2 regions of the Paenibacillus beijingensis genome follow, and region 1 is predicted to be linked to the other one. Evidence: a T-box and tRNA genes for the amino acid it is inferred to sense, from the RefSeq annotation. Region 1 holds a T-box; the other holds one or more tRNA genes.
The links. A T-box is a leader RNA that pairs with one kind of tRNA and senses whether it is charged. The one in region 1 lies ahead of argS (arginine--tRNA ligase), so its partner is inferred to be a tRNA-Arg.

Region 1 (16,032 bases):
TCTTGTGGGGGTTCATTTATGAACCGGATATCGGCTTGCTCAATCAGTTTCTCGGCCTGTTCGGAATCGAACCGATTTATTGGCTGGCGGAGCGGCAAACCGCGATGATCGCCGTATTGATCACCAATGCATGGCAGTGGATGGGCTTCTACATTATCCTTGTTCTTGCCGCCATCCTTGCGCTGCCGAAGGAATTGAACGAGGCGGCGGCCATCGACGGGGCGACGGGCATCCAGCGGGCGTTCAACATCACGGTTCCGCTCATCCGGCCGATCATTTCGGTCGTCATCATGCTGTCGATCGCCGGCGCGATGCGGGTCGTTGACATCGTGCTCGTCATGACGAACGGCGGACCGGCGGGCGAAACCGAGGTGATGGCTTCCTACATGGTCTCGCATGCGATTCAAAGCGGCCAATACGGCTTCGGCACATCGATCGCGATTCTCATCTTCTTGTTCGCTCTAGTATTGACCGCGCTCTATCAGCTGCTGTTCGCGAGAAAACAGGAAAGGATTGAATATTGATGCCGGCCGCGCTCAAGAAAGGAATTCCGCATCTACTGCTCATCGCATATGTCGTCGCCGTCCTTTATCCTTTCGTATTCGTCGTCTTTTCGTCGCTTAAGGAAAGCAATCAGGCAATCGCGGAAAATCCGTGGGGTTTTCCGTTTGAAATGAAGTTCGAAAACTACGTCAACGCGTGGGTGAACGCCAAAATAAGCGTCTACTTCTGGAACAGCCTTTACTTGTCCACCACTGCCGCCGTAAGCGGCGTGCTTATCGCCGCAGCGATGGCGTTTGCGATCACGCGCATGCGGTTTGGCCGCTCCAGCAAGCTGCTGACCCAATTTGTGCTGATCGGCATGCTTATTCCAGGCAATGCGCTGTTCATTTCCCAATATTTGCTTGTGCGCGATCTGCATATATTGAACACGCACTGGGCGCTGTTCCTTCCGTATGTCGCGGGCGCCGTGCCGATGAGCGTGCTGCTGATCGCCGCTTTCATGCGCGCCATACCCGGGGAACTGGAGGAAGCGGCCGTCATGGACGGATTGAGTTCGGCCGGTTTGTTTGCTAGAATTGTATTACCTCTAACCGTTCCGGCCCTGGTAACGGTATTTATCATCAATTTCTTGGGCAACTGGAATGAATTTCTTTTGGCCAACTTCTTTCTGAACAAAGATTCGCTGCGCACGCTTCCGACCGGGATGGTCGGCTTCCGCGACACGTTCCAGACGAACTACGCCCAAATGTGTACGGGCATCGTATACAGCGTCGTGCCGGTTCTGATCATTTACGCATTCCTTCAGGAAAAAATCATCGAAGGGCTTACAGCGGGCGGCGTCAAGGGCTGACCCGGGTTAAAAAAGGCGGGGATCCGGAATGAATTTGCGTTTCAAATTGTTCGCAGCTTTTTTCTCGCTCATCATTCTCCCGCTTTTCCTGCTCGGTGTAGCCTCCTATTTCATCATCTCCGATACGATAGAAAAAAAATATGCGCAGCAAACCGAATTAACGCTTAAAGCGGTAAGCCAAAGCGTCAATTTCATGTTCCGCGAAATGAACAAAGTGACCGACAACACGGTCGCGACATCCGCGCTGCAGCAGCTGCTGCATATGAAAGGGTACGGAAGGGGCGATTTAACCGAAATCAACTATTTGCAGCTCAACGAGATTCAGCGCAATTTCAGAGATTTGCTGATCAACCATCCGTCGGTCAGCTACTCGCTGCTGTACAGGCTGAACGAGAAGCGGGCCATGCCGATTTATTATAAGGATAATTTTACGGCGATGCCGTTCGACAAATTCAAACGGCTAAAGCTGTACGAGGAAGTCGTGAAATTGGCGGGCTTGCCCAAATGGATCGGTCCTTATGAGTATCCGCAGCTGACGGGCAGAGAGCTTTCTTTCAACCAAATCCGGATGGTGAAGGATGTCAATACGCTGAGTGATATGGGCGTTCTGCTCGTGCAAGTCAAAAGCACCGGCCTCGACGATATTTTCCGGACGTTCCGTTACAACCGCGGGAAGCACGATACCCGGTTTTATATCGTGAACGGCAGCGGACTGATCATGTTCGACAGCACGGGAGCCGATAAAGGCCGAAATCTGAGCGATCTGACCGAGGGGACGACGAGTCTCGGCGATACGTACGGGAATGTCCGCCGCATATTTAACGGACAGGACAGCATCCTGTCGAGCATCGGACTCGGGCTGGAGGATTGGCGGCTCGTATCGGTTGCTTCTTGGGATTCGCTGTCCGGCGAAGTGATCCGCATCATGCGGTGGCTCGTCGGCATCGTCGTCGTTTGCGTGCTGTCGGCGCTGCTGTTCATATTGGTGTTTGTGAACCGGATCGCCAAGTCGATCATCTGGATCGTACGCCAAATGCGCCGGGTGGAAAGCGGCGATTTAACCGTCCGCGTGCAGGAAAACGGGAGGGATGAGCTGTTCCTGTTAAGCCGAGGCTTCAACCGGCAGGTGGAGAAGGTCGGCGAACTGCTGGAGCAGGTGAAACGGCAGCGCGACCAGAAGAACCGGGCAGAGCTGCGGGTGCTGCAGGCGCAGATCAAGCCGCATTTCCTGTTCAACACGCTCGAGTCGATCAACGCGCTGGCCGTACAGAACAAAGGAATGGCGGTCAGCCAAATCGTGCGGAGGCTCGGCAGCATTTTGCGCATCAGCATTCAGGACAAAGAGGAGATCAGCGTCCGTCAGGAAATCGAGCATCTGCGCAGTTACCTGGATATTCAAAAATACCGGTTCGAGGACTTGTTCAACTATGAAATCGACGTGCCGGAGGAGCTGATGGACCGGGCGATTCTGAAGCTGACGCTTCAACCACTCGTGGAAAACAGCATCCAACACGGGTTCGAAGGCATTGACTATACCGGGTGCGTCCGGATCCGCGCCGAATCGGCGGGCAACGACACGGTGTTCTGGATTGAAGACAACGGACTTGGCATCGAGAGAGGCACGCTGGCCAAATTTCAATATATGTTCTCCGAAGAACAGCAGATCGCCTTTGCGGCGCCGCCGCTTAGCGAACGAAGAGGGCTTGGCGTTCGAAGCGTGGCGGACCGGCTCCGCATCCAGTATGGACGCCGTTACGGATTGTTCATCTGTTCGGAGCCGGGCGGCGGAACGGTCATTAAATGCACGATACCGAATTATTTTCCGGAGTGATGAACATGAAGCTTAAAGCGCTGCTTGTGGACGACGAGCTTCCGATTTTGCGCAATTTGCAGGCTGTTATTCCTTGGGAATCGCTTGGCATTGAGGTTGCGGCTGTGGCGACGAACGGCGAGAATGCGCTTGAAGCGGCGCAGACGCTGAAGCCGGACCTTATTCTGAGCGATATCCGCATGCCGAAGATGGATGGGATCCTCCTGCTTGAGCGGCTGCGCGAACGGGGCGTGGACAGCGAAGTTATCATCCTGACGGGTTATATGGAATTTGAATATGCGCGCTCCGTACTGCGTCAAGGCGCAAGGGATTATGTGCTGAAGCCGATCGATTATGAGGAATTGGAACGAATCGTCTCCCGGACCGCCGAAGACATCCGCCGGAAACGGCAGGCCGAGCGCGAAGAGCGGCAGCGGTGGGGCGCGGCTGTAGGGCTTGCCTATGAGAAAATGCTTTCCGACGCGCTTGTCGGCAGAACCGCAGCCGGGCAAAATGCGCTGCTTGAATCCGGCGGGCTTAATCCCGCCGATCTGGCCTATCTGTTCCTGTTCGCCGATCTGGACGTTTATTCGCGGGAATACGGCAGCCGTGAGGAGACCGAACGGAAACTGTGGAATTTTGCGGTACGTAGCGCGATGGAAGAGACGCTGCAGCAGTTCGGCCTCCAATACGCCGTCATACAGCTGCGCGAAGGGGAATGGTGCATGCTGCTGGAGCAAAACGGCATTCAGGGGGAAGTGGATCCGGAATGCGCTTTCGGGTATGCACGCCGGCTGCAGGAAGCGGTGCGGCTTCATGCGAACCAGACGATCAGCATGTCGGTTTACCCGTCGCTTGTCGGCCTCGCAGATTTGTATCAGGCTTACCGAAGCTTGCAGCTGTCGCTCCATTTGAATCCGGACCGGAATGAGTCGCTCGTGATGGCGGGCTGTTCAGGACGGCTGGACAGCTTGAACGTGTCGCTTTGGGATGACATGGAGCAGGTGGTCACAAGCTTGAAGCAGATGAACCACAAGCGGCTTGAAGATGCGTGGTCTGGGCTGACCGGACGTTTAAGGGAAATGGCGGGACATTCGTATGTGCGCGCAGAACGGTATTTACAGTATTTGAACCTGCATTTGATCCGAGAGCTGAGCAATATGAATCTGTTTGGCGAGCACGAGCACCGCGATCTGTGGACCCGGATGGAGTCGAGCGGCACGGTCAAGGAGCTGCTTGCCGGGATCCGGCACATTGCGGACCGGAGCTTGGAAGCTGCGCTCAAGCGCAAATCCGCCGATGTGCTCATGATGAAGGCAAAGGATTATATTGACCGCAACATCGCCAAAGATTTAGGCATCGACGAGCTTGCGGAGCTGCTGGGCATCAGCTGCAGTTACTTCAGCATGCTGTTCAAGCAGCATTTCGGCGAAACGTTCGTGGAATACGCAACGAGACAGCGGATGGAGCTCGCCCAGTCGATGCTGGCCTTCAGCGACAAGAGCGTTTCGCAAATCTGCAAGCAGGTCGGATATCACGAAAGGCGCTATTTTACAAAGGTGTTTCTGAAGTATGTCGGCGTGACCCCTTCGGAATACCGGGAATCGAAAAAAGAAACGAGCTGATAAGGCGTCGATTGCGTTGACAACTTGGTGCAATTCCTGTATAAATATTTGTAATTAAAAAGTGGAACATTGATGAATGGAACAGTAGTCCATAACAGACAGTCGCAGCGAGCCGGGATTGGTGCAAGCCGGTACGGATGTTTGGATGAAACGGATCCAGGAAATGGTTTGCCGAACTTCGAGCGTAGGCAAATCCGGTCGGCGACCGTTACGAAACAGAGGGGTTAAACGATTGGTTTAACACTTAGAGTGGCACCGCGGGAACTTAACGGCTCTCGTCTCTTATCAGGAGACGGGAGCTTTTTTGCGTTCAAAAACAGTTGGGAAAAGGAATGGTGCGATTTGTTAAACTATAAGACTCATATTGCCGAAAAGATTGCTGCTTTACTAACGGGTGCAGATGAGCAAGAAATTTTCAAGCTGCTGGAATATCCGCCTAACCCGGAGATGGGTGACCTGTCGCTTCCATGCTTCCGGTTAAGTAAAGCATTGAAAAGACCTCCGCAGGCGATTGCCGACGGATTGTCACAGAACTTAAAGGATGACATCATCGATCGCACAGACTCCGTGTCCGGATATTTGAATATTTTTTTGAGCAGAGGCCGCTTTGCCGAATCGGTAATAACGAGAATTAGGAATGAGGGAGCGAAGTATGGTTCCCAGGAGATCGGAAAAGGAAAAACGGTCGTCATCGACTACTCCTCTCCCAATATCGCAAAGCCTTTTCATGTTGCTCATCTTCGGTCAACCGTTATCGGAAATGCCTTGTATCAAATTTTCTCATTCCTCGGGTACAAATGTGTTGGCATCAATCACCTCGGGGATTGGGGTACGCAGTTCGGCAAGCTTATTGTCAGTTACCGGCTTTGGGGAAGCGCGGAGGAGGTTCAACAAGGCACGATTGATGAGCTTCTCCGGCTTTATGTCAAATTTCATGAAGAAGCCGAGAAGGATCCGGCGCTGGAGGACGAAGCAAGGGCCTGGTTCGTGAAGATGGAGCAGGGGGACGAGGAAGCATTGGCGTTGTGGCGCTGGTTTGTCGAGATCAGCATGGCGGAATTCCAAAAAATCTATCGCCTGCTGGGCGTTCAGTTTGATTCTTATGCGGGCGAAAGTTTCTACAATGACAAAATGGAACCGGTCATTCAAGAGCTCAAACAGAAAAACTTGCTGGAGGAAGATGAAGGCGCCTGGCTAATTCGTCTCGACCAATACGGTATGGCACCGGCCCTCATGCTGAAGAAGGACGGCAGCTCGCTTTATCACACCCGTGATGTCACGGCAGCGATTTACAGAAAGAAAACGTATCATTTCGATAAGGCGATTTATGTAACGGATTACGCGCAAAATTTACATTTTAAACAATGGTTCAAGGTTGTAGATCTGATGGGATATGAATGGGCCGGCGACCTTGAGCATGTGGCATTCGGTCGTGTCAGTATCGAAGGAATGAGTCTGTCCACCCGGAAGGGAAACGTGGTGAAATTGGAGGATTTGCTGTATCGAGCGATCAACAAAACAAGAGAGATTATCGAAGCAAAAAATCCAAACATGGAAAATAAAGATGAGGTTGCCCGGCAAGTTGGCGTAGGCGCGGTTATCTTTAACGATTTAAGTGGAAATCGCATTAAAGATATCGATTTTTCTTGGGAAGACGCGCTTAACTTCGAAGGGGAGACAGGACCGTATGTTCAATTTACCTACGCGCGGACGTGCAGCGTGATCCGCAAGGCGGGCGGTGATGAACGGATCTCATTAGTCAACCATGATGACATCGACGCCTCCCATCTGCAGAACGTGGAAGCGGTCGGTGTGCTAAAGCAACTCATCTTATTTACCGAACGCGTGGAACAGGCGATGCAGAAGCTGGAGCCGTCAATTGTAACGCGCTACCTCATCGACTTGGCTCAAGCTTTTAACCGCTTTTACCACGGGTGCCACATTCTGGTTGATGACCCTGCATTGCGCAGTGCCCGTCTTGCATTGGTTGAATGCGTTCAAATTACATTGCAAAGCGGATTGAGACTGATCGGGTTAGAGGCACCGGAGAAAATATAAAAATTAACCCTTATTCACATGACCGAACCAGCCCAGATTTTTGGAAATTTCTTTGGCTGCCGCAATGACTTTGCTTTTCAAGGCTGGAAGCTGAAACGGTTGAACGCGATGGTTCGGGCTTATCAAGGATAAGGCGGCCACAACGATATTGGAGTAATTACGGATCGGCGCGCTTAATGAAACAGCATTATGATCGGCAGAAACAATCAGCCTCATTTCATCATCGATAAATTTACGGACAATATGTTTAACGGCCTGATAAATGATCTCGCCATTTACGAAACTGCGCTGACCCGGGAAGAGATCGTAAGCAGCTACATTAGTATCAAGAAATTGTTTAGCGAACATGAGCTGCCCGTACCGGATACGGCGATGGATCGGAACCGCTATAAAGACGACAAACATCGGCCGCAACTTCATTTTATGGCACCGGAGCATTGGATGAACGAACCTCATGCGCCGATTTATTTTTACGGACAATATCACTTGTTCTATCAGCACAACCCAATTGGTCCTTACTGGGGAAATATTCATTGGGGGCACGCGGTAAGCGACGATATGGTGAGGTGGAGAGATCTGCCGATCGCTCTGAAGCCCGGCCAATCGGATGCGGATCCTGACGGTTGCTGGTCGGGCAGCGCAGTGATAGACGATGAGGGGATTCCGGTGTTGTTTTACACCGCAGGTAACCTTTCCCAATCCCCCAGTCAGCTCATTGCATCGGCAAAAAGCACGTTCCAGGAAGACCGGGACAACGACTTAATCGCATGGAAGAAGCGGGACGAACCTGTCGTCGTTCAGCAGGAAGGGCAAGTCTGGTTCGGAAATTTCCGTGATCCTTTCCTGTGGAGGGAAGAGGAGATATGGTATATGCTCGTAGGTACCGGATTCTTGGGAGTGGGGGGAACGGCAATGCTGTATACTTCCAACGATCTTGAAAACTGGACCTACCGCAATTATTTTTATGTCGGCAACTATGCGAAGTATCCAAAGTCAGGGAGGATGTGGGAGCTGCCGGTATTTTTAAAACTCGGTCAATCTAGACTAGGCGAAGATCGGTATATTTTCATTGTTAATCCTTGGTTTGGCGAGCCGAGCGAGCATTATAACAAATTTATGTATTACTGGATCGGGACTTTCGAGAAGGAATCATACAGATTCATTCCTGAAGAAGAAGCGCCCCAGACGTTTGTTTTCGGCGAGCATTTCACAGGACCGAGCGGCTTTATTGAGCAAAGAGGCCGTGCGATTATTTTTTCGCTTATTCAGGATTTCCGTACTGATAAACAGCAATATAAAGCCGGTTGGGCACATTGCGCAGGATTGCCGATTGAACTGAAATGGGGGGCGGACAATCAGTTAACCGTGGCACCTATTGAAGAATTGAAGGCATTGCGGAAAAGCAAGCTTCTTTCGCTTTCCGATAAGACGATGGAAAAAGCAAATGAAGCACTGAGCATCATACAAGGAGATGTGCTTGAAATCCTGCTTGAGCTGCGGCCGCAGTCTGCTGAGAAATACGGCATCAAGCTCCGCTGCACAGCCGATGGCGCTGAAGAGACATTGATTTATTATGACCGGAACATGCATGAGTTCAATGTGGATAAGACGAAGTCCAATCTTGACCTTGACGTAAGAATCTGAAGTTTCTGGCAACCAAAGTGTACCCGACAAGAGAAGATGCATTAGGGATTCAAATTTGGGGGGACGACGGCTTAATCGTAAAAAACATGGAAATATGGAGCATGGGTTCCTTTTATTTGCAAGAATGATATAATTGGAAAAAACAAAAAAAGGAAGCATATGCCATGTCAATCGAAACAGTAAAAGCATATTTTGCCGCCTTAGGCAGAGAAGAGGACGTAAAGGAGTTCGCAGTTTCCAGTGCCACGGTTGAGCTGGCGGCTGAGGCTCTGAATGTGGAGCCGGCCCGCATTGCCAAGACCATTTCCTTCCACAGCGACGGGGACGCCACCTGTATCCTGGTCGTGGCCGCCGGCGATGCGAAGGTGGACAGCGGCAAATTCAAACGGCATTTTGGAGTAAAAGCAAAGATGCTAAACCACGATGAGGTCGTCCGTCTGACCGGCCACGCGGTCGGTGGGGTCTGTCCCTTTGCCAATCCGGATGGGGCTAAAACCTTTATGGATATTTCGCTCCAGCGATTCGAAACCGTATTTCCTGCCTGCGGCAGCAGCAATTCTGCGATCGAGCTCCAATGTGACGAGCTCTACCAGTATGCCCGTGCCGTCGAATGGGTGGACGTTTGCAAAGGCTGGCAGCTGGAAGAGTCCGTCGGCTAGCATCGACGGACTAATTTGCTCACATGAGCTCCAACACCTTGCAAAGCTCTATCAGCTGATCTTCTTTTTCCCAATGGCGAATGGCTGACGTCGTGACCGATGTGAATGGTTGTTTGCCCTCATCTATTTTGCTGCTTTTTTGGATTGACAATCAAAGCAATGACGTGTTAAAGTCAATTCAACCCAATAAACCTAGTAATTTAATTGGAAATATAAGATATAAGTCGACCATTTGATTGGAGACTCCTGCTTTACGACACGCGCGTAAAGCCAGGGGTCTTTATTCATTTCATGACTCATCAATCGGGCTAGCGAATGCAAGGCGATTGGACGAGGAAGGGTGTTAAGGAATGATAAACGCATTGTCAAACGAAGCTTACCGTACCGAATGGCGGAAAGTGGAGCCCATTTTGAACGATCCGAAGCATCCGCTACGGCGGCAGGCTTACCTGCTTCCACGGACTTTGGAGGAACTGCGGCGGAAGCGGTCCGGCTTTTACGAAATTGAAGAAGGGGATTCCGTCTTTGCGAATGGTTTGGCGGATTATGCCCACTCGCTGCTCGCTGGCTGGCACGCCCAATGGGGAGGGGGGCCGCCGGCTGCGCTCCCGGAGCAGGCGGAGCATCTATCCAAGCTTTATCGGGAAAGCGAAAACAGCGGAAAAATCATCACCACCTCCCTGCACCCGGTCAAGCCGCTCGATCCGAAGGAGCCGGATGCATCCGTCATCTCCTCCGAAACCGGCGGCGGAATTACGATCCGGGGGCGTCAGACCTTCGGTTCTGAAGCGTTATTTGCGGACGAACTGCTTGTTTTCCTGCAGGAGAGCGGCGAGGATGCGCCGTCAACGGTTGTGCTGCTGCCTGCAAGCAGCGATGGTCTGACGCTGCAATCTTACCCGAGTTTGACTGCCGGAGTGACAGCGTGGTTTGAATCGACATTTGTACCGTGGGAGCGCGTGATCGTGTTCCGGAGCAAGGAAGGGGTAGCGCGGCTATTAACCGACCCGTCCGCCCAATTGCTTGCGGATTATCAGTGGGTGGCGAGGCAGCTGGAAGCGCTGGAGCTTGTCATCGGAACCGCGTTCGCATTGGCCGAACATAAAGGACTGCATACGGAATTGCATATTCAAGGCGACCTGGGAGAGTTGATTCAAGAACTGGAGACGCTGCGGGCGCTACTTCATGCCTCGGAAATCGGAGCCGCAACCTGGGACAACGGAATTATACTGCCGGCTTCCGTCCCGCTGGCAGCCGCCAAAAAGGCTGGCGGGTTGTATTATAAGCGGGCCATAGACGTTTTACAGCGAATTGCCGGGAGCGTCATTGCAGACTCTCCAGCTCTTTCAAGCTCGGGTGAACGGGAGACGCTGCTGCAACTGGTGCTGAAGCTGGCCGGAAGTGAGGCGGCATTCCGGCGGAAGCAGCACGAGGTGTATGCGTTCGGCGATCCGATTCGCCAAGCTGCGGCGTTCTACTTGCACTATCCTACACATCGGCTGCGGAAACGGTACGAACAATTCTGGGCTGCCGCTTCTTCCGGGCAAACCGTTCCGCAGGAGGAACAAACTTTCGTGTAAAGGCTGTGATTGAGGATGACGACAAAAATATCGGCACGTCAGGTGGAAATGCATTACACGGTACGAAGCGACGAAGGGAAGAAGGAGAACATCTCCGTCTTAAACGATTTCAACATCGACGTCAGGGAAGGCGAGTTTCTGGCCATCCTTGGCCCAAGCGGCTGCGGCAAATCGACCTTTTTGAACATATTGGCGGGACTGTCCCGTCAGACGGGCGGGGAAATAACGGTGGACGGCGAGCCGGTGAATGGCGTCAACAGGAAGCACGGCGTCGTATTTCAAGGGTACGCCCTCTTTCCTTGGCGGACCGTGCAGCAGAACGTCGAGGTAGGTCTGCAAATCCGTGGCGTCCCGAAGAAGGAGCGGAAGAAAATCGCACTGGAATATATCCAGCTGGTCGGCCTCCAGTCGTTTGCGAACCGTTACCCTCACGAGCTGTCCGGCGGTATGCGTCAGCGCGTGGCCATTGCCCGTTCACTCGCGTATCAGCCTGATGTGCTGCTAATGGATGAACCGTTCGCAGCGCTGGACGCCCAGACGCGGGAGATTTTACAGTCGGAGCTGCTTCGCATTTGGGATGCACACAAGAAGACGATTATTTTCATTACGCATAGTTTGGATGAAGCAATCTTTCTCGCCGACCGCGTTGCGATTATGACGGCCAGACCGGGAACAATTAAAGAAATCATCGACATTCCGCTTGAGCGACCGCGCAGCGCGGATATTCGCAACTCCGAGTCGTTCGTGAAGCTCCGTCAACGGGCGTGGTCCATTTTGAAGGACGAAGTGGAGCAGTCGCAGACGCTTCACCAACAAGTTAACACGGCAGTACCTGAAGCGGAACCGGAGGAGGAAGAAAAGCATGACGGCAGGCGATCGCTATTTGAAGCGGCTAAATGATGGCAGACGGGTTTGGCTGAACGGGGAGATCGTGCCGGATTTGCCCAGCCATCCCGCTTTCCGCGGCACGGTCCGTTCGGTGGCGGGCATTCTGGATTTGCAGGACGATCCTGTCACCAGTCGGGAGCTTACGTTTACGACAAATACCGGCGCGAGGGCAAACCTCGCCTATCTGATCCCGACGGAGAAGGAAGATATTTTCCGGCGGAGCCGTTCCTATCGGATTTGGTCGGACGCGACATTCGGCGTTATGAGCCGGGTCAGCGGATTTTACCGCGCCCAGTTAACCGGATGGTACATAAACAGAGAGCTGATCCGAAGCGAGCAGCCGCATTTTCCCGAGAAGCTTGCCCGTTATTATACCCATCTAAGGGACAATGATCTGCTTATTACGGCGGCCGGTCACGATCCGCAAATCGACCGCACCAAGCTGGCTTCCGAGCTCGGGGAATTGTACACGGCGCTGCGGATCGTGCGGGAGACCGAAGACGGCATTGTTGTAAGAGGAGCCAAAATGATCGCCACCGGCGGTCCGTATATGGACGAAATCATGGTGTCTCCGCATAGCAAAAAAACGCAGGAGGAGCAGCGGTACGCCGTCATGTTCGCCATTTCCCCGAGCCATCCGGGGGTTCATCTCATCTGCCGCGAATCGTTTGCTTCCGACAATCAGGAGGATCATCCGCTCAGCTCGCGTTATGACGAGATGGATGCCGTTCTCGTGTTCGACGATGCACTCATTCCGTGGGAGCGGGTGTTCATCAAGGATGACCCGGATGCAATATGGAAAATAAGGTCGGATCAGCTCGTGAGCGCGCTCAGTCTGCACGAGAATATTGCGCGGCTCGTCAGCAAGCTGGAGTTTGTGGCTGCAGTCGGGACGGAGCTTGCCGCTTCCATCGGCATTACGAAGTTCGCCCATGTGCAGGAGAAGCTGGCCGAGCTCTATTTCCAGCTGGAATCGGTCCAGGCGCTGCTGTTGTCCGCCGAGCACCGGTCGAAGCTGCACCCGCTTGGTGTCTGGGTGCCGGAAATGCAGCCGATTCTCACCGCCAAAAATTTGGGCAACCGCTACTATCCGAGAGCATTGGAAATTTTGCAGCAGCTGTCGGGCGCGGGAATGCTTCAGGTGCCTTCGACGCTGGCCGAGCTGAACGGGCCGCTCGGACCGCAGCTGCAAAATGTGTACCGCGGCGCAGACCGAAACGCGGAGGACCGGGTGAAACTGCTGAAGCTTGCCTGGGAACTGACTGGAAGCGGACTCGGCGCAAGGCATGAGCTGTACGAGCGTTTTTACGCCGGCGATCCGGTGCGCACGTATGCGGGGCAATATGTGGAATACGACAAACAGCCGCTTCTAGACAAAGTCGGGAAGAGGATCGGATGAGAAAATGGTTCGCGGCGGTCTTGCTTACCCTCATCTCGGCACTTTACTTGTCCGCAGCGCCAGCATCCGCCCATTCCACAGTTTCCGGCATATATCCCGCTCCGGACAGCAGGCTGGCAAAGCCGCCCGAACAGGTGGAGCTGACCTTTAACGAGCGGCTGGAAAACAAGCTGTACACGATAGGGGTCTATAACGGCAAAGGCATGCCGGTGACGAAGCGTCAAGCGGAGATGGACGACAAGCGAAGAACAATCCGGCTGCCGCTTCCCGCGTTAGCGGAAGGAAGCTATACCGTCACTTACCGCATCCTGTCGGCGGACGGTCACCCCGTCCGGGCTTCATATGTGTTTACCGTCGGACTGGACACCGCTCCCCGTATGGGCTATACGTCGGTGTCGAAGCTGCACGAGGAGCATGATATCAGTCAAAACGCAGGCTACTGGGCGGTTCGTCTTTTTTATTACACCGCGCTGCTGTCGACCGCGGGATGGGTGGGCATCCGTCTTTATGCGTCCGGTCTGGCAGAAATCAACCGGCGCCGTTATAGGCTCACGCTTCGTTTGCTTCTTGCCGTTTACATCGCGGCGTTAGCGACGATGGGCTGGCGCGATTTCGCCCGGCTCGGCGAAGGCTTCGGTTCGATGAACCAGCCGGCGGTTGTGCTTGGAACTTCGATCGGCATCTCCTATCTGCTCTCTTTTCTCGCTGCCGCAGCAGGCTTCCTCGCCCTAGGGCGCCGAAAGTGGCTCGATGCGGCTTGGATCGTTCTGTTTCTCGGAGCCAAAAGCTTGAACGGTCACGCGATGGGATATGCGGTTCCGGCCGTTACGGCTCTGCTGGATGTTATCCATATGGCGGCCGCAAGCGTGTGGGCGGGAGTATTGTTCGTCTTCGCTCTGTTCGGGTGGAAGCGGAGAAGAGAGGAGGTCGCGCCGTATTTGCCGCACTGCTCGAAGGCAGCCCTTTGGGCAATCGTCATTCTCGTGAGCAGCGGTGTCATTAACGCCTTGCTTTACTCGAACGGATTCAGCCATCTGGTTGAAACGTGGTGGGGAAAGCTGCTGCTCGCCAAAGCGGCGGCCGTTCTGCTTGTGATCGGCACGGGCGCGATGCTGAGGAGAACGATCAAAAACCGGCATTATCCGCAATTAACGGGATGGTTGACGCTCGATCTTGCTTTGTTTGCGGTCATCCTGTGCATAACGGCCGTGTTCACGTATTTGAACCCGCTTGCCGCAACCGGCCCGCTCTTTTGGCACGAGAACGTAAAGGGGGTACATATTGCGGCGATCGTTACGCCGAACAAACCGGGTGCGGTCAATCAGTTTAACGTATCCTTAGGCACCGGAAGCGGGGATAAGGACTTGAAAAAAGTAACGCTTCGCCTCGCTTATACGGATAACCCGGATATTGCTCCGATCGAGGTGCCGCTTCAGCAGGTCGGAACGAACGGAAGCCCGCTTAGTCTGTACAATTACAATTACAGCGCGGAAGGCGCATACCTTCCCTTTTCCGGCAAGTGGGAGCTTGAGATTCGGGTGCGCGACGAGAACGACGACGAGCTGCTCACGTCCAAAACGTTCTATAGCGAGAGCAAATAGATGGCAAGCAAGCGGAAAGGGAGGGAAAACCGATGAGAAAAAGCATGAAAATGTTGCCGCTGCTGTTGGGAGCGCTGCTCCTTTCAGCCGGCACGGCATCCGCGCACGTCAGCGTTACGCCGGCCGAAACAAAACAGGGTTCGTACGAGGTGTTCACGGTTAGGGTACCGACAGAGAAACAATCGTCGACGACGAAATTGGAAGTTAAATTTCCGGAGGGCGTATCAATCAGCCGGGTCAAGCCGCTTCCGGGATGGACGTATACGTTAGACAAAGACGCCGAAGGCGGCAATACCGCCATTACCTGGACGGCACAGGCGCAAGGCATTGCGGACGGCGAGTTCGAGGAGTTTCATCTTCAAGGCAAGGTCGCGGACGATGCCGGGCAGCTCGTCTGGAAGGCATACCAGACTTATGCGGACGGCTCCGTCGTGGAATGGGTCGGCGCTGCCGGCACGGAAGAGCCAGCGTCCGTTACAAAGGTGCAACCTGGCCGCGGAGCGGGAGCGGAAGACCATCACAGCGCTGCATCGGGGCACGAAGAGACGTCTGCATCCGCTCACGAGAACGATTGGCTTCGTTCTCCATCCTTTATTATTGCTCTTGCCGCGCTGGCGGCAGGCCTGATCGCCCTCTCGCTTTCGCTGCGCAAGAGCAAGCGGGCCGCTTCGCAATAGCGATGGACCGGCTGACTTGGATCGCGGCTTTTACCGCGGGGCTGTTTTCGTTCTTGTCTCCTTGCGTACTGCCGCTTGTACCGGCCTTTCTGAGTCACCTAACCGGTTCGGCTGTAAGCGGCGGTAAAATCGGAGCGGGAAAAGCCGTTTTATTGCTCCGTTCGCTCTGCTTTATTACCGGTTTCAGCATCGTTTTCGTGACACTTGGCGCGTCCACGACACTAGCCGGACAGTGGCTCGGCGCGCATCGGATCGTCGTCAGCCAAGCGAGCGGATTCATCATAGTTTTATTCGGCCTCTATATGGCCGGACTTCTGCATCTTAAGTTGCCGGGCTGGAGCTTGACCGGCGGCGCCGTAGCCAGACTGCCTAAAGGCATGACGGCTTCACTCTTGACCGGCATCGCTTTTGCCGCCGGTTGGACGCCTTGCGTAGGATTGCCGCTTGCTTCAATCCTGCTTCTGGCCGGTGCGGCGGAAACGATGCGGGACGGCATCGGCTATTTGACCGTATATTCGCTTGGGATGGGCGTTCCGTTTCTGGCGGCTGCACTTGTTTTATCTTATTCGCTCGCGGCCGTCAAGTCCGTTAATAGGTATATCCCGCTGTTTACCCGGATAAACGGGTTTGTACTCATCGTAGCCGGTGCGGCGCTTGTCACCGGTCAATGGGGGCTCGCGAGCGCATGGCTGAACCGGGTATTGTAAGCCCGGCGCGAGCATCCGGGACTTGAGTTT
Region 2 (16,032 bases), 2.3 Mb from region 1:
GCGGCCGTAACTATAACGGTCCTAAGGTAGCGAAATTCCTTGTCAGGTAAATTCTGACCCGCACGAATGGCGTAACGACTTGGGCGCTGTCTCAACGAGAGATCCGGTGAAATTTTAATACCTGTGAAGATGCAGGTTACCCGCGACAAGACGGAAAGACCCCATGGAGCTTTACTGCAGCTTGATATTGGACTTGGGTACGATCTGTACAGGATAGGTGGGAGCCTAGGAAGCCGGAGCGCCAGCTTCGGTGGAGGCGCCGTTGGGATACCACCCTGATCGTACTTGAGTTCTAACCCGCTACCGTGAAACCGGTAGGGGGACCGTGTCAGGCGGGCAGTTTGACTGGGGCGGTCGCCTCCTAAAATGTAACGGAGGCGCCCCAAGGTTCCCTCAGAATGGTTGGAAATCATTCGCAGAGTGCAAAGGCATAAGGGAGCTTGACTGCGAGACCTACAAGTCGAGCAGGGACGAAAGTCGGGCTTAGTGATCCGGTGGTACCGAATGGAAGGGCCATCGCTCAACGGATAAAAGCTACCCTGGGGATAACAGGCTTATCTCCCCCAAGAGTCCACATCGACGGGGAGGTTTGGCACCTCGATGTCGGCTCATCGCATCCTGGGGCTGAAGTAGGTCCCAAGGGTTGGGCTGTTCGCCCATTAAAGCGGTACGCGAGCTGGGTTCAGAACGTCGTGAGACAGTTCGGTCCCTATCTGTCGTGGGCGTAGGAAATTTGAGAGGAGCTGTCCTTAGTACGAGAGGACCGGGATGGACGTACCGCTGGTGTACCAGTTGTTCCGCCAGGAGCACCGCTGGGTAGCCAAGTACGGACGGGATAAGCGCTGAAAGCATCTAAGCGTGAAGCCCCCCTCAAGATGAGATTTCCCAGTATGTAAGACCCCTGGAAGACGACCAGGTTGATAGGTTCGAGGTGGAAGCGCGGCAACGTGTGCAGCTGACGAATACTAATCGGTCGAGGGCTTATCCTAATTGGTTTTCCAAGTGAGGAAAACCGCAAGGCATATGAATCAGCTAAGGAAGCACAAGCAATCTTTCGCATCCGGTTTTCAAGGTGTAAACCTTGAGTATTACACTCCTATTCCCTGATAGCTCAGTTGGTAGAGCACTCGACTGTTAATCGAGTTGTCACAGGTTCGAGTCCTGTTCGGGGAGCCATTTGCTCTCATAGCTCAGTAGGTAGAGTGCATCCATGGTAAGGATGAGGTCACCGGTTCGATCCCGGTTGAGAGCTCCATTTTATTTTTGAAATATGGCCCGTTGGTCAAGGGGTTAAGACACCTCCCTTTCACGGAGGTAACAGGGGTTCGAATCCCCTACGGGTCACCATTCCCTCAATTTTTTTCATCATTTACATAAGGAATAGGTTGCAGGGAACAATATTATGGACGCTTAGCTCAGCTGGGAGAGCATCTGCCTTACAAGCAGAGGGTCGGCGGTTCGATCCCGTCAGCGTCCACCATCATTGAATTGTTGGGGATTAGCCAAGCGGTAAGGCAACGGACTTTGACTCCGTCATGCCTAGGTTCGAATCCTAGATCCCCAGCCATTTACATGAGCCATTAGCTCAGTTGGTAGAGCACCTGACTTTTAATCAGGGTGTCGAAGGTTCGAGTCCTTCATGGCTCACCATTTTGTTCACTAAAGGACAAACCTATGCGCGCGTATGGCGGAATTGGCAGACGCACCAGACTTAGGATCTGGCGGGAGACCGTGGGGGTTCAAGTCCCTCTACGCGCATTCAATCGTGCTAACCTTGAGGAATCAAGGCTTTTTTTGTTTTTAAGGCTCCTTTTCCTTTCGGTTAATGTCTCCTTGCTAACGGTATTGCTAACATGCTCCAATTTAACCATCCAGTTTAAACTCAAGACACATTGAGCGCGCTAGTTCCCCAATGCTCACTCCATTCATGATGTTCTCCGTCAAAAGAAATCGAATCGAGTACACTCGGACAATAACAGAGAATGACTGTTCATTTTTTGTGACGGTATATGTCCTCTGACGTTATACGTCCAGAGACAGTTCAGACGGCCTCTAATCCGCCTTGTTGAGAAGATAAGGGTTATTTAGAGCCCTAATGTGCCCGAAGAACATAGGTGGCTTAACGCGTATAAGGGGCCTGTTCCTTGGCTTATACGACCGGAGATAATGCCTAGTAGAACGATCCTGAAAAGCCAAAAGCCGTATCATAACGGGTTGTTCTTGGCTGCTAACGGAAGCAGTGGACGTTATTCAGCTCATGTTGTTCGATTTGAAAATCTAACGGAAGTATCGGACCTTATTTCTGTTTTTCTGTCTGAAAATATACCATTTTAAAGTGATTAAGAGCTGTCAGTTCCGTTAGATATCCAAACGGGCTCATAAATGCAAAATAAGAGCACTCAGTTCCGTTAGATCATTAAATGGTAACGGTATTTTCGGAGAGATCTGACTAGTGTTAATCCTGTCTCTGGCTTGGCAAGTGAAGCGGGAAATCACTAATTGAAGGAGCTGCATACCTTGTAAGTACGCCACGCTGCGCTTCTTTCCCGTGTCGATCAACACGTTTACAACCGGACGTAAAAAAAGTTTTAAGTTTTTTAATAAAAAAGCTTGCATTGTGGGCGAATAGCTGATATATTATTACTTGTCGCGCTGAACAAAACCTTGGTGCGAAACAATATGCGGAAGTGGCTCAGCGGTAGAGCATCGCCTTGCCAAGGCGAGGGTCGCGGGTTCGATTCCCGTCTTCCGCTCCATATGTGCCCGTAGCTCAGCTGGATAGAGCGTTTGACTACGAATCAAAAGGCCGGGAGTTCGAATCTCTCCGGGCACGCCATTTAAACAATAAACACTTCGGGACGTAGCTCAGCTTGGTAGAGCACCTGGTTTGGGACCAGGGGGTCGCATGTTCAAATCGTGTCGTCCCGACCATATTTAAATTGCGGGTGTAGTTCAATGGTAGAACTCCAGCCTTCCAAGCTGGTAGCGTGGGTTCGATTCCCATCACCCGCTCCATAACATTACGTATCCAAGCTCTTCGCTTCTTGCAGCGGAGAGCTTTTTTGCACATTAACAGCGAGGAATGTAAACAGCCCGCTTTTGCAATGTATCGCATTTTAATTGGAAGGAAATTTTCCCGCACCGGATGAAACATATCTTTCGCCCTCCAAGCAAATGCTTAGAAGGACGGTATTATCGGTTTATTATTGTTGTACAGGAGACATTTTCCGGTGCTGCACAACGTGACATTATTCCGTAAGGTCTTCAACATGTTTCAATTTTGTAGTATGATGGTGAAAGTGAGGAAATACACTGCGGGGGCGCGTATTTTGATACAGCAGCGGTTTAAAGGATCAAAGTATAGTTGAGTCTTGAACTGGACTGCGACCGTTATTGGCGCAGATCGCGATTGCCGGCTGGCTTTGCCGAGCCGAGCGCAGCGGGTTTTGCGACGGCGAAACCGGGCGTATGCTTAACAACGGGTATTGCTTAAGGCAAATCAGAGAACTTGCTTACGAAACGGCTTTGCCTTCGGTAAACCTAAAGGAGGATCAGTATGTCGGAACAGGCTGTAACGACCCAGACAACAAATAGGCCGCATTCGAACAACTTACTGCGTCGGGATGTACGGTTTCTGGGAAACATTTTAGGAGAAGTTCTTGTTCATCAGGGAGGGCGCGAGCTGCTCGATGTGGTGGAGAAAATCCGCGAAACGAGCAAAGCGCTCCGTGCGGAATTCATTCCCGAGCTTTTCGAAGAATTCAAAAGCACGATTACGTCGCTTAATCCCGAAATTCGCCATCAAGTGATTCGCGCTTTTGCGATCTATTTTCAGCTGGTCAATATTGCCGAACAAAATCACCGTGTTCGCCGCAAGCGCGATTATGAGCGTTCGGTTGGCGAAACGGTGCAGCCGGGCTCGATCGAAGACGCGGTCCAAACGCTTAAAGAGCGCGGGATTGCCGTCGGAGAGGTCAACTCGATGCTGGAGGGCATTTCGCTCGAGCTTGTCATGACCGCTCATCCAACGGAAGCGACACGCCGCGTCGTTCAAGATATTCACCAGCGGATCGCAACCAATCTGATGGAACTGGACAATCCGATGCTGAGCTACCGTGAGCGGGAGAAGCAGCGGGAGAAGCTGCTGAACGATGTGCTCATTTTGTGGCAGACCGACGAGCTGCGCAATCGCAAGCCTACCGTTATCGACGAAGTGCGCAACGGCTTATTTTACTTCGATGAGACGCTGTTTGAAACGCTGCCGAATGTTTATGAGGAGCTGGAGCGTTGTCTTAGCAAATACTACCCGGGAGAACAATGGCACGTTCCGGCTTACCTGCGCTTCGGTTCATGGATCGGCGGCGACCGCGACGGCAACCCTTCCGTAACGGCCAAAGTGACTTGGGAGACGCTAAAACTGCACCGGCAGCTGGCCATTCGCAAGTATGAAGAGATTTTGAAGGATTGGATGGGGCTGCTGAGCTTCAGCACGAACATCGTCAGCGTGCCGGACGAGCTGCTGGAATCCATCAGCGCCGATCAGAGCGAAGTGGAGCTTAAAGGCATCGACATTTGGCGCAACTCCAAAGAGCCTTATAAAGTCAAGCTTTGCTACATGCTGGAGAAGCTCGCCAACACGCGCGACGGGTCGCTTAAAGGAACGCGCAAGCGTTACAACAGTCCTGCCGAGCTGAAGGAGGATCTGCTGCTGATCGACCGCAGCCTGCGGGCCCATTATGCCGATTACACGGCGGATTCGGTTGTGCAGAAGCTGATCCGTCAAGTCGAGCTGTTCGGCTTCCATATGGCCGCGCTGGACATTCGTCAGCACAGCAAAGAGCATGAGAACGCCATGGCGGAAGTTTTGGCGAAAAATAACATTGAGAGCGACTTCTCGGCCCTTTCGGAAGATGAGAAAATCGCACTGTTGGAACGTTTGCTCGCCGATCCCGGCAAGCTCACCTCGGACGATGCCGAATACTCCGAATCGACACGCGAATGTCTGGATGTGTTTCGTACGGTTTACGAGGCTCAGCAGGAATTCGGGACCGGCTGTATTACGAGTTATCTGATCAGTATGGCACGCGGCGCCAGCGATATGCTCATGGTGATGGTGTTTGCCAAAGAGTTCGGCCTGTTTCGTCAGGAAGAGGACGGTTCCGTCATCTGTTCGCTGCAGTCGGTGCCGCTTTTTGAAACGATTGACGATCTGCACGCGGCGCCGGGCATTATGAAACGGCTCTTTGACCTCCCCCTGTACCGCAAAGCGGTGGAAGCCAGAGGGGAAATGCACGAAATTATGCTTGGCTATTCGGACAGCAACAAAGACGGCGGCGTTGTTACTGCCAACTGGGAGCTGAAGCTGGCGCTTAACGAAATAACGGCTGCCGCAGCCGAGTACGGCGTGAAGCTGAAATTTTTCCATGGGCGGGGCGGAGCGCTCGGCCGCGGCGGAATGCCGCTGAACCGCAGCATTTTGGCGCAGCCGCCGCACACGATCGGCGCCGGTATCAAAATTACCGAGCAGGGCGAGGTGCTCTCTTCGCGGTATTCGATGCAGGGCATCGCCTACCGCAGCCTGGAGCAGGCGACATGGGCGCTTATTACGGCAGCCCGCCTGGTCAAATATCCGGAGCAGGAGACGGATCAGGAATCGGAATGGAACGAAATTGCCCGCAGCATGTCCGAGACGGCTCAGACGAAGTATCAGGACCTTATTTTCCGCGATCCGGATTTCATGACGTTCTTCAAGGAATCGACGCCGCTGTCGGAAGTAGGCGAGCTGAACATCGGCTCCCGGCCGTCCAAGCGCAAGAACAGCGACCGCTTTGAAGATTTGCGGGCGATCCCATGGGTATTTGCCTGGACGCAAAGCCGCTATCTTCTGCCGGCATGGTATGCGGCCGGAACCGCATTTGAGCAGTTTGTGCAGAATGATCCTGCCAAGCTGGATAAGCTGCGGGAAATGTATAAAGGCTTCCCGTTCTTCCGTCAGCTGGTGGACAATTTGCAGATGGCACTCGCAAAAGCGGATTTGAACATTGCCCAGCAGTATGCCGGAATGATCAGCGACGCCGAGGTGCGCGACCGCATCTTTAATCAGGTGAAGGAAGAGCACGCGCTCACGTTAAAGTTCATTCTCGACATTACGGGGCAGCAGGATATTCTGGATAACGTACCGGTTATTCAGGAGTCGATCCGCCTGCGCAATCCTTATGTGGACCCGCTCAGCTACATGCAGGTGGAGCTGCTGACGGAGCTGCGCAAGCTGCGGGAGCAGGAAGGCGACGATACGGAGCTGCTGCGTGAAGTGCTTTTGACGATTAACGGCATTGCAGCAGGCCTTCGCAATACGGGCTGATGCCAGGGGAGCAGCTCTTGTTAACGAAGCGTTCCCGATATATGTAACGGAGCCGGACAGTGCATACGCCGACGGGGCGTCTGCACTGTCCGTTTTTTGTAAAAAAAAGTATAAAGGTTCACGCTTTTCGAAAGGAGATGCGTAAGTGAAGCGCTCGTCTTCATACTGGTTGTCGGTTGTGCTTGTGCTGATCGGTGCTTCCAGCTTCGGGGTTATGTCTCCGGTGATCAAGCAGGTTTACGACCGCGGCTTCTCATTTGAGCAAGTGACGGTTCATCAGGTCGGAGCGGCAATGGTTCTGCTGTGGCTGCTGGTGCTCTGTTTTCCGAAGCAGCGGCGCAACCCGCTGCGCGGTTCGTGGCTGATGCTGGCGCTGACCGGAATCGCGGGGCTTGCTCTCTCCACCATCTTATTTAATAAGGCGCTGCAAAAACTGGATGCTTCGCTGGCAACCGTCTTGCTTTTTCAGTTCACGTGGATTACCATTTTGCTAGATAGTTTGCGGAATCGGAAAGTACCGGCAAGGAACCGGCTCTTGGCGGTCGTCATCGTCCTGATCGGTACGGTGCTGGCAGTGGGCCTCCTGGAAGGGCGGCTCGAGCACAATGATCCGGCCGGCATCGGATACGGATTGGCTGCCGCGGTTACATACAGCCTCTTTCTATCGCTGACAGGAAGCGTGAAGTCCAGTCTCGGCGTGCTGATGGACTCGGCGGTTATGCTGACGGGCGGATTTGTGTTTGTCATGCTGCTGATGGGAAGTGAGGCGTGGGCCGGAGAACGGGAGCCTTCCCTGCTGCTGTGGGCGCTGCTGCTAGCGCTGCTTGGACAGGTCGCCCCTGCCGTGCTGTTCAATGCCGGCATCCCGCGCATCGGCAGCAGCCTGGCGGCGCTGCTCGGTTCGGTTGAGCTGCCGGTCGCGTCCGCTGCGGCCTGGCTCATCGGAGGGGAAACGTCCAGCATCGTGCAGATCGCTGGCGTTATCCTTATCCTTGCGGGGATTGTACTGGCGCAGAGAACGGGCAATACGAACGATAAACCGGCAAGTCTGGAGGAATGACGTTGAAATCATTGGAAGCAAACCTACTGCGGATGTCGCTTAAAGGCGATCAGCGGGCGTTTGCGGAGCTTGTAGGCATGTACCAGGATAAACTGTACCATATGGCTTACCGGATGCTGTATAACCGCCAGGAAGCGGAAGATGTCGTCCAGGAAACATTCCTGCGCGTCTATAAAAATATGGAGCGTTACGACGAAAGCCAAAAATTTTCGACATGGATTTACCGGATTGCCACCAATCTGTCCATTGATCGGCTGCGCAAGCGCAAGCCGAGCTATTCGCTGGATGCCGAATCAAACGACCATGAAGGGCTGGACGGTTATTCGATGATTCCAAGCGATGACCGGACGCCGGAGAGCGAGCTTGTGCTGTCCGAAACGCAGCGGACGATCCACCAGGCGATTGAGACGCTTCCTCCGAAGTACAAGTCGGTCATGGTTCTCCGTTATTTGCAGGATATGTCGCTGCAGGAGATCGGAGAAGTGCTCGATATGCCCGTTACGACCGTGAAGACGCGCGTTCACCGGGGCCGGGAGTTTTTGCGCAAGCGGCTGGAGCACAAGCTGTAGAAGCGGACTAAAGCCCGGATAACCATTTTTGAAAAAAATGAAACATCGTCAGCGTAAATACGTATCGTATAACATGAGCATGATGTGCGAGCATTTTGAAGAAAGGACTGGCTGCCATGAATTGCAACGTCGCCATCGTATGGATTCGCGATTATATGGACGGGGAACTGCCGCGGAAAGACATTTTGACGCTGAAATCCCATCTGCTATCCTGTCCGGCCTGCCGCTCCCGTTTCGAGCAATTGGAACGGACGGAAGCGCTTCTGTTCACGGCCATGAAAGAAGAGCCTTACGCGACCGATCAAGCCGCCTCCGAGGCGCTGAACCGGCGCATTATGGAATCTCTTCCGAAGCCGAAACGGCAGCGGACCTGGACCCGGTGGGTCAGGCGGCACCCGGCGGCAGCGGCAGCGGCTGTATTCGTTCTCGTGATGCTGGCAAGCTTCACCTCCTCCTGGGACAAAAGCTCCGAGCTGATCGTAAGGGGAAGCGATCTGCAGCAGGTTGTCATTAACGGCGATACGGTTACGGTTCCCGAGGGCGTAAGCGTAAACGGCGATTTAACGATAGAGAACGGAACGGCGGATGTTCGAGGAGATGTGAACGGCAACGTCACCGTCATCGACGGCTCGCTGTATACCGCTTCAACGGCGCATATTGCCGGACAGACGAAAGAAATTGACCGGGCGCTGGACTGGTTTTGGTATAAAGTGACCCAGACGTTCAGCGGTTTAACGAATTGAATGCCCCTCTCCCTCCCGGGGGAGTTTTTTTTTGAAAAAAAAAGGATTCTGAAAGGTCATTCTAGAAAAGAATAAGGTTGATAAAATGCAGGTAGGGGTACTTCAATTGTGATTTCCGCATCACCGGAAGCTGGGGGTTGGCACATGAATTATTTTGCCGATACGACTTGGAAAGACTGGATTAAAGACTTAATCGACGTCGGTATCGTCAGTTATATTATATATAAGCTTATTTTGCTCGTGCGGGGCACACGCGCCGTGCAGCTCATTAAAGGGATATTCGTTTTGATCGCCACCTGGGCGGTCAGTACGTGGTTCAACCTGTATACGCTTAAATGGTTGATGAACCAGATGTTTACGTTCGGCGTCGTCACGGTGCTCATTATTTTTCAGCCGGAGCTGCGGCGGGCGCTGGAGCAGCTTGGACGCGGAAAGCTGTTTGCGCGCTCGACGTCGCTGGAGCGGGATCAATTGAATGACCGGATATCGGAAATCATTAAAGCGGTTCAATATATGTCCAAGCGCAAAATCGGAGCTTTAATCGTCTTTGAAAGAAGTACGGGGGTTAACGAACTGATTGAATCGGGCATTCCAATGGAATCGAAAATCAGCTCGGAGCTGCTGATCAATATTTTTATTCCGAATACGCCGCTGCATGACGGGGCGGTCATTATAAGAGGCGGACAGATCATGGCCGCGGCCTGCTATTTGCCGCTATCGGAAAATCCGTTCATCAGCAAGGAGCTTGGCACCCGTCACCGCGCCGCCATCGGCGTAAGCGAAGTGTGCGACGCCGTAGCCGTCGTTGTATCGGAAGAAACGGGACAAGTCTCGCTTGCGGTGGGCGGCATGATTGTGAGGGATATTAAGGAAGAGTCGCTCATCTCCAAACTGTTTGAGGAATTGAACCAAACGAACGGCACCAAGAGCAAATCGAAAGCGAAGGTTCCGTTCTGGAGACGGAAAGGAGAGAACCATGGATAAATGGCTGAGCCATCCCACGGCGCTCAAAATTTTGTCTGTCGTCATCGGCCTCCTGTTGTGGGGAGTCGTTCACTTCGATCCGACGAGCACGCCGAACACGGTGGCTTCGACGCTGGAAACGAAGGTCATTGAAGCGGTCAAAATTCAACCGGTCGGTCTGGACGACAAATCGTATTCGCTGAGTCTCATTGAGCCCAGCGTCGTCCGCGTCATGGTGAGAGGAACCCGCAGCGATCTGCTGTCGGCGTCGGACGGCGATTATACGATCAGCGTCGATCTGAATGGGCTGACAAACGGAGAGCATCTGCTGCCGCTCAATGTTAGCTTGCCGCGCGGGCTGCAGCTGTTAAGCTTGTCGCCGACCCAAGCTAGGGTTACGATCGACAGCCTGGATACAAGCACCTTTGAAGCGGGAGTCGTCACGCAAGGGCAGCCGGCGAAAGGGTATGAGGCGGGTGCGCCGACGGTAAGCACGAGCCCGCTTGTAAAAGTCACGCTGCCGGAGATGGAGATGAAACAGGTCGGATCGGTAAAAGTATTTGTTAACGTTTCCGGCGCCGACAAGCCTGTGACCGAGCGAAAAGCGAAAGTGAAAGTGTTCAGCAACTCCGGCGATGAGATGACGAATGCGGTCGTATCGCCTTCCACTTTGGAAGTAAACGTCCCGGTGACGATGCCAAGCAAGGTCGTGCCGCTCGTCATCGGTTATAAAGGAAATTTGCCGAGCGGGATAAGTATCCAATCTATCCATACGGACACGAAGGAAGTAACGGTAAGAGGAGCCAAAGAGCTGCTCGATAAGCTGGATAAGCTGGAAGCGGATATCGATCTGTCGAAAATCGAACAGTCCGGCGATGTGACGCTGGAGCTGCAGCCGCCGGACGGATTGTCCGCCGTAGAGCCGAATACTGTTACAGTAACGGTGTACGTCGTTACATCGGCGACCCGAACGATTAACGTCCCCGTTTCATTCGACAATGTGCCGAAGGGATTAAAGGCATCCGTCGTCTCGGGCGTTGGGGACGGCAAAGTGCCGCTGCAGCTTTCCGGCCCTCCGGGAGCGCTGCAGTCCGTTACAGCCGCCGATATTGCGGCTACAGCCGACTTGACGAATCTACCGGAGGGCCGGCATTCGGTCGGCTTAACGCTGTCGCTCCCCCCGAACGTAACGGCAGCGGGCGGAGAGGCGCCGCAGGTGACGGTGGATTTGAAGGCCGAAGAGGAGGCAACCGCGCCGCCTGCGGAAGACGGGACGACCGAACCCGGCGGCGGGGATACGGGGGCGTCCAACGATGCCGGCTCCGGCAGTGGGAACTCGCCGGGTAACGGCAGTGAGGACTCACCGGGAGCGGGCAGCAAGCCCGGATCGGAAAGCCCGGGCGGCCAGGGAGGCACTGGCAGCTCCGGAAACGGCATTGCCGCCCCGTAATAGATAATGCAGAAGGTGTTACCAGTTGTCGAAACCTGACAGATCAGGTAAAGTGTATTGAGGACATTTTAATACGACATGCATAAATATAATAGACTGAACAGAAATGGGGTACCTGTTTCAATGGGAAAATATTTCGGAACCGACGGAGTGCGCGGGGTAGCGAACCGCGAATTGACGCCGGAGCTTGCCTATAAAATCGGACGCTGCGGCGGCTATGTTCTTGCCGGCCAAGCGGACAAACCAAAAGTCGTTATCGGGCTCGACACCCGTATCTCCGGGCCGATGCTGGAGGCGGCGCTTATTGCCGGTCTGCTCTCCATCGGCGCCAGCGTCGTACGGCTCGGCATCGTATCGACGCCGGCAGTCGCTTACTTGACGCGCGAACTGAAAGCGGATGCCGGCGTCATGATCTCCGCTTCTCACAATCCGGTTGAAGATAACGGCATCAAGTTTTTCGGAGGCGACGGCTTTAAGCTTTCCGATGAGACGGAGCTTGAGATTGAGCGGCTGATGGACGCCGAGCACGATGAGCTGCCAAGACCGGAAGGCGGAGAGATCGGCACCGTTTCGACGGATGAAGCTGCGAAGCGGCGCTATCTCGATCATTTGAAGACGACCGTTGACACGCGGTTCGACGGGCTGCGCATTGTGCTGGACTGTGCGAACGGATCCGCTTATGAGCTGGCGCCGCAAATTTTCCGCGAATTGGGTGCCGAGATCGTTACGGTCGGCGCTTCTCCGGACGGACGGAACATTAATGACGGCGTCGGCTCGACCCATCCGGAATATTTGCGCGAGCAGGTGCTTGCGCATAACGCCAACCTCGGTCTTTCGTTCGACGGCGACGCCGACCGTCTGATCGCGATCGACGAGCAAGGCAACGAAGTGGACGGCGATTACATCCTCTGTATTTGCGGCGAAGCGATGAAGCGGGCGGGCAAACTGAACGGCGATACGATTGTGACGACGGTTATGGCGAACATTGGCTTTTTCAAGGCTGCTGCACGTTTGGGTCTGAAGACGGCAAAGACGGCGGTTGGCGACCGGTACGTGATGGAGGAGATGCGCCGCGGCGGTTTTAACCTGGGCGGCGAACAGTCCGGCCACGTTATTTTTCTCGATCATAACACGACCGGCGACGGCATTCTTACTGCTTTGCAGCTGGTGAACACGATGGTCCATTCGGGTAAAAAACTGGGCGAGCTGACGAGGATCATGCGCAAATATCCGCAGGTGCTGGTCAATGTGCGGGTAGCCGACAAAACGATGTACAACGATAATCCGGCGATCGCCGCAGCCATTACGGAAGTGGAGAAGGAGCTTGGCGATAACGGCCGTGTGCTCGTCCGCCCTTCCGGCACCGAATCGCTCATTCGCGTCATGGCTGAAGGACCGGATAAAGGGCAGATTGAAACATTCGTGGATCAAATTGTTAATGTGGTCAAAGTTGAACTTGGTGCAGGCTAAAGATTGACTACGTTAACCGTTGACGATGCCAGCTGATGACGGCAGATCATGTTATTCAGCTTAAAGCGGGGCGTTAATGGTTTAGGGGACGAATGAACCGGCGGTTTTTTTGCATATGGGTAAAAATCGCCGGTTCAGCTGTGCCATTAACAAACATTGGATGTTTTCGAGGTTGCGTGGACGGTTTAAATTGAATATGATAAGAAGTATGATTTCGGAAGGAAAGCGAGGGTAGAGGTATATTTTAGCAGTATAAGCGCCAGAGCTTGCTCGTAACGAGGGGCATCGCTTGAGTCATACCAAAACTCCCGTCTGTGAAGCGGGACTAAGTAATCGGAATGAAGCTTTTGCCTCTGAGCAAGGCAGCCGGGAGGGCGTGCCTTAGCAGAGGGAACAACAAAAGAATTTCATTTCTCCGTATGACCTGAGGCGATGGAGAGCAAGCTGACGAGGTGAAGGTGTTCGAATTATTCGGCGGGGACCTTCCGGTTAAGCATTCAAGCCGTAAGCCGATATGCGAAAAGGACGCGGGCAACCGGTCTCACAACCATTCGGCGGAATGCGTTATATTCATCCCGCTATGTCCAGGGTGACGCGTAAAGAGCGCCGCAAGGGCATGGAACAGGATTCATAGACCAGCCCGGCCGCGCCACGCGGACATCCGTACAGGCGGAATTATAACGTATACGGAGGTCTATTTCATTATGTGTGGAATCGTTGGCTATATTGGGAAACGGGACTCGAAAGATATTTTGATCGAAGGGCTGAAGAAGCTGGAGTATCGCGGATATGATTCCGCCGGTATTGCAGTCTTCACCGATCATGGACTGGAAATTCGCAAGTCGAAAGGCCGTCTGGCCGTTCTGGAAGATAAATTGCGTGACGAGCCGATCGAGGGTTCTGTGGGCATCGGGCATACGAGATGGGCGACGCACGGCAAGCCGTCGGATGTCAACTCACATCCGCATACCGACAATTCCCATAAATTTTCGGTCGTGCATAACGGCATTGTCGAAAACTATCTGGATCTGAAGGAAGAATTGGCGGAAAAAGGACACCGCTTCCTGTCCGAGACAGACACGGAAGTGATCTCGCACCTGATCGCCGACGAATACGACGGAGATATCGTTAAAGCGGTGCAGCGCGCAGTGAAGAGAATGCGCGGCGCTTTTGCGCTCGGCGTTCTGACCGAATATGAGTCGGACCGGCTTGTTGCCGTCCGTTTTGCCAGCCCGCTTATTATCGGAATCGGCGAAGGCGAGAATTTTATCGGCTCGGACATTCCGGCGATTTTGGAGCATACACGCAATGTGTATATTCTGAATGACGGTGAAATGGCCGTGCTGCGGCGCGGAAGTGTCGAGCTGATGACGACCGATGGCGAAATTATTTCCAAGGAAATATTTCATGTCGATTGGGACTTGGTCACGGCAGAAAAAGCCGGATTCGATCATTTCATGCTGAAGGAAATTCACGAACAGCCGCAAGCTTACCGCGATACGATGATGGGCCGCATTTCCGAAGACGGAAAATCGGTCGATTTGAAAGAGGTCGAAATGACCGACGAGCAGATCAAAGCGATCTCCAAAATTCACATTGTCGCTTGCGGTACGGCTTACCATGCCGGACTGGTCGGCAAAACCGTTATTGAAAGCTTGGCGCGCATTCCGGTCGAAACCGATGTCGCATCGGAATACCGCTACCGTTCGCCGATCATTACGCCGGACACGCTTGTCATCGTCGTCAGCCAATCCGGCGAGACGGCCGACACACTGGCGGCGCTGCGTGAAGCGAAGCGCAACGACGCCCGCGTACTCGCGATTACAAACGTCGTGGGCAGCTCCATCGCGCGCGATGCGGATGATGTCATTACGACATGGGCCGGTCCGGAAATTGCGGTCGCTTCCACCAAAGCCTATTCGTCGCAGCTGATCGCTTTTTATCTGCTGGGCTTATACCTGGCGCAGGTGCGCGGCACGAAAACGCAGGATGAAATTACCGAGGTCATCGATGCAATGAAGCAGCTGCCTGAACAGGTCGAACGCATTTTGGAGCAGAGCGACATTTACAAGCAGGTGGCGGAAGCCGTGTCGAAGCATAGCAACCTGTTCTTTATCGGACGCGGTCTCGACTTCGCGGTTGCCCAGGAAGGCTCCTTGAAGCTGAAGGAAATTTCCTACATCCACTCCGAAGCTTATCCGGCAGGCGAACTGAAGCACGGCACGCTGGCGCTGATCGAGGAAGGCATTCCGGTCATCTCGCTCGTTACGCAGGAAGAGCTGTACGAGAAGACGCTCAGCAACATCAAGGAAGTGAAAGCGCGCGGCGCCCATGTGCTGGCAATCGCCAACGCCGGCAGCGAAGCCGAAGTCGGCCGCTCCGTCGACGAGCTGTTCGCCATTCCGAAGACGCTGCCGATCCTGACGCCCGCTCTGTCGGTCGTCCCGCTGCAGCTGCTCTCCTACCACGCTTCTCTGGCCCTCGGCCACGACGTGGATAAGCCGCGAAATTTGGCGAAGAGCGTGACGGTGGAGTAAGTGGGTTAGGAATAGAGTGAAGGTTGTTCAGTGAAAATAAAGTATTAGACTGAAAAATAAAGTATTAGACTGCGAAAATAAAGGTTTAGACTGAGTAAATAAAGTATTAGACTGCTGGGTGAGACAGCATTTACTCCGAATAACAGACATCATGAGGTTGAACCCCGTAATTGTAACTAATTACGGGGTATTTTTGTTTTCTGGAGCTGATACAGATGAACCTAGGTGAGAAAGTCAGATTTATCCGAAAATCAAATGAGTTAAATCAGAAGGAATTTTCGGTCAGGATTGAAGTTTCTCAAGGAACACTGAGTGACATTGAACGCGGTGTTTGTCTCCCGTCATGCGAAACGATTATTGCTCTAAGAAATAAATTTAAATGCGATTTGAATTGGCTGCTTACAGATGACGTTGAGTCCTCTTTCATTCAAACCGATGTATCAAATGAAGAATTGGAACTGCTCGACAGCATCCGATCTCTCCCTGCTCGCGAAAAAAATGAATTGTTTGAAATCATACATATCAAGCTAAGGAAAAATAAATATCCGTTTACGGATTAAAAAATCCGAAAAGTGCAATCATGGTAACATTACCGAAAAATGCGGGGTGTTACCTTGGAAGAAGATAAATTGGATATAGGAATCGTAACTCCAAGCGGGATCTGGTTTGATGGGAAAATCTATTCTTGCTCTTGGGCTGTTCGACATCAATGGTTTAAGCATGCTGAGTTCATTGGAGGCTGGCCAGTATCCGTAAGAAGTCACGAGGAGCAAACAGATCAAATAGATGTCTTATTGGATGATGGCAATTCTGTCGTGTGCATAAGAATAGATCACATACCTGTTAATTCAGCGATACTCGATGCGTACTATCTGGAGT

Region 2: it encodes a tRNA-Arg, which carries the amino acid that the T-box ahead of argS (arginine--tRNA ligase) is inferred to sense. The anticodon was not compared.

What each region holds. Positions count from the first base shown of each region.
Region 1 is NZ_CP011058.1:5,092,731-5,108,762, reverse strand. It holds gene VN24_RS23075 (carbohydrate ABC transporter permease) at 1-524, shown strand, start outside; gene VN24_RS23070 (carbohydrate ABC transporter permease) at 524-1,354, shown strand; gene VN24_RS23065 (cache domain-containing sensor histidine kinase) at 1,383-3,185, shown strand; gene VN24_RS23060 (response regulator transcription factor) at 3,191-4,789, shown strand; T-box leader at 4,853-5,075, shown strand; gene argS (arginine--tRNA ligase) at 5,132-6,847, shown strand; gene VN24_RS27160 (IclR family transcriptional regulator domain-containing protein) at 6,851-7,267, opposite strand; gene VN24_RS23050 (glycoside hydrolase family 32 protein) at 7,289-8,491, shown strand; gene VN24_RS23045 (YbaK/EbsC family protein) at 8,656-9,150, shown strand; gene VN24_RS23040 (4-hydroxyphenylacetate 3-hydroxylase C-terminal domain-containing protein) at 9,501-10,730, shown strand; gene VN24_RS23035 (ABC transporter ATP-binding protein) at 10,746-11,630, shown strand; gene VN24_RS23030 (4-hydroxyphenylacetate 3-hydroxylase family protein) at 11,593-13,017, shown strand; gene VN24_RS23025 (copper resistance CopC/CopD family protein) at 13,014-14,618, shown strand; gene VN24_RS23020 (YcnI family copper-binding membrane protein) at 14,651-15,295, shown strand; gene VN24_RS23015 (cytochrome c biogenesis CcdA family protein) at 15,298-16,002, shown strand.
Region 2 is NZ_CP011058.1:2,817,982-2,834,013, forward strand. It holds rRNA gene VN24_RS12870 (23S ribosomal RNA) at 1-989, shown strand, start outside; tRNA gene VN24_RS12875 (tRNA-Asn) at 1,101-1,176, shown strand; tRNA gene VN24_RS12880 (tRNA-Thr) at 1,180-1,255, shown strand; tRNA gene VN24_RS12885 (tRNA-Glu) at 1,273-1,347, shown strand; tRNA gene VN24_RS12890 (tRNA-Val) at 1,405-1,480, shown strand; tRNA gene VN24_RS12895 (tRNA-Gln) at 1,493-1,567, shown strand; tRNA gene VN24_RS12900 (tRNA-Lys) at 1,575-1,650, shown strand; tRNA gene VN24_RS12905 (tRNA-Leu) at 1,679-1,758, shown strand; tRNA gene VN24_RS12910 (tRNA-Gly) at 2,682-2,756, shown strand; tRNA gene VN24_RS12915 (tRNA-Arg) at 2,760-2,836, shown strand; tRNA gene VN24_RS12920 (tRNA-Pro) at 2,855-2,931, shown strand; tRNA gene VN24_RS12925 (tRNA-Gly) at 2,942-3,015, shown strand; gene ppc (phosphoenolpyruvate carboxylase) at 3,557-6,361, shown strand; gene VN24_RS12935 (EamA family transporter) at 6,507-7,421, shown strand; gene sigW (RNA polymerase sigma factor SigW) at 7,418-7,990, shown strand; gene VN24_RS12945 (zf-HC2 domain-containing protein) at 8,107-8,733, shown strand; gene cdaA (diadenylate cyclase CdaA) at 8,878-9,717, shown strand; gene VN24_RS12955 (CdaR family protein) at 9,710-11,146, shown strand; gene glmM (phosphoglucosamine mutase) at 11,270-12,616, shown strand; gene glmS (glutamine--fructose-6-phosphate transaminase (isomerizing)) at 13,321-15,153, shown strand; gene VN24_RS12970 (helix-turn-helix domain-containing protein) at 15,369-15,713, shown strand.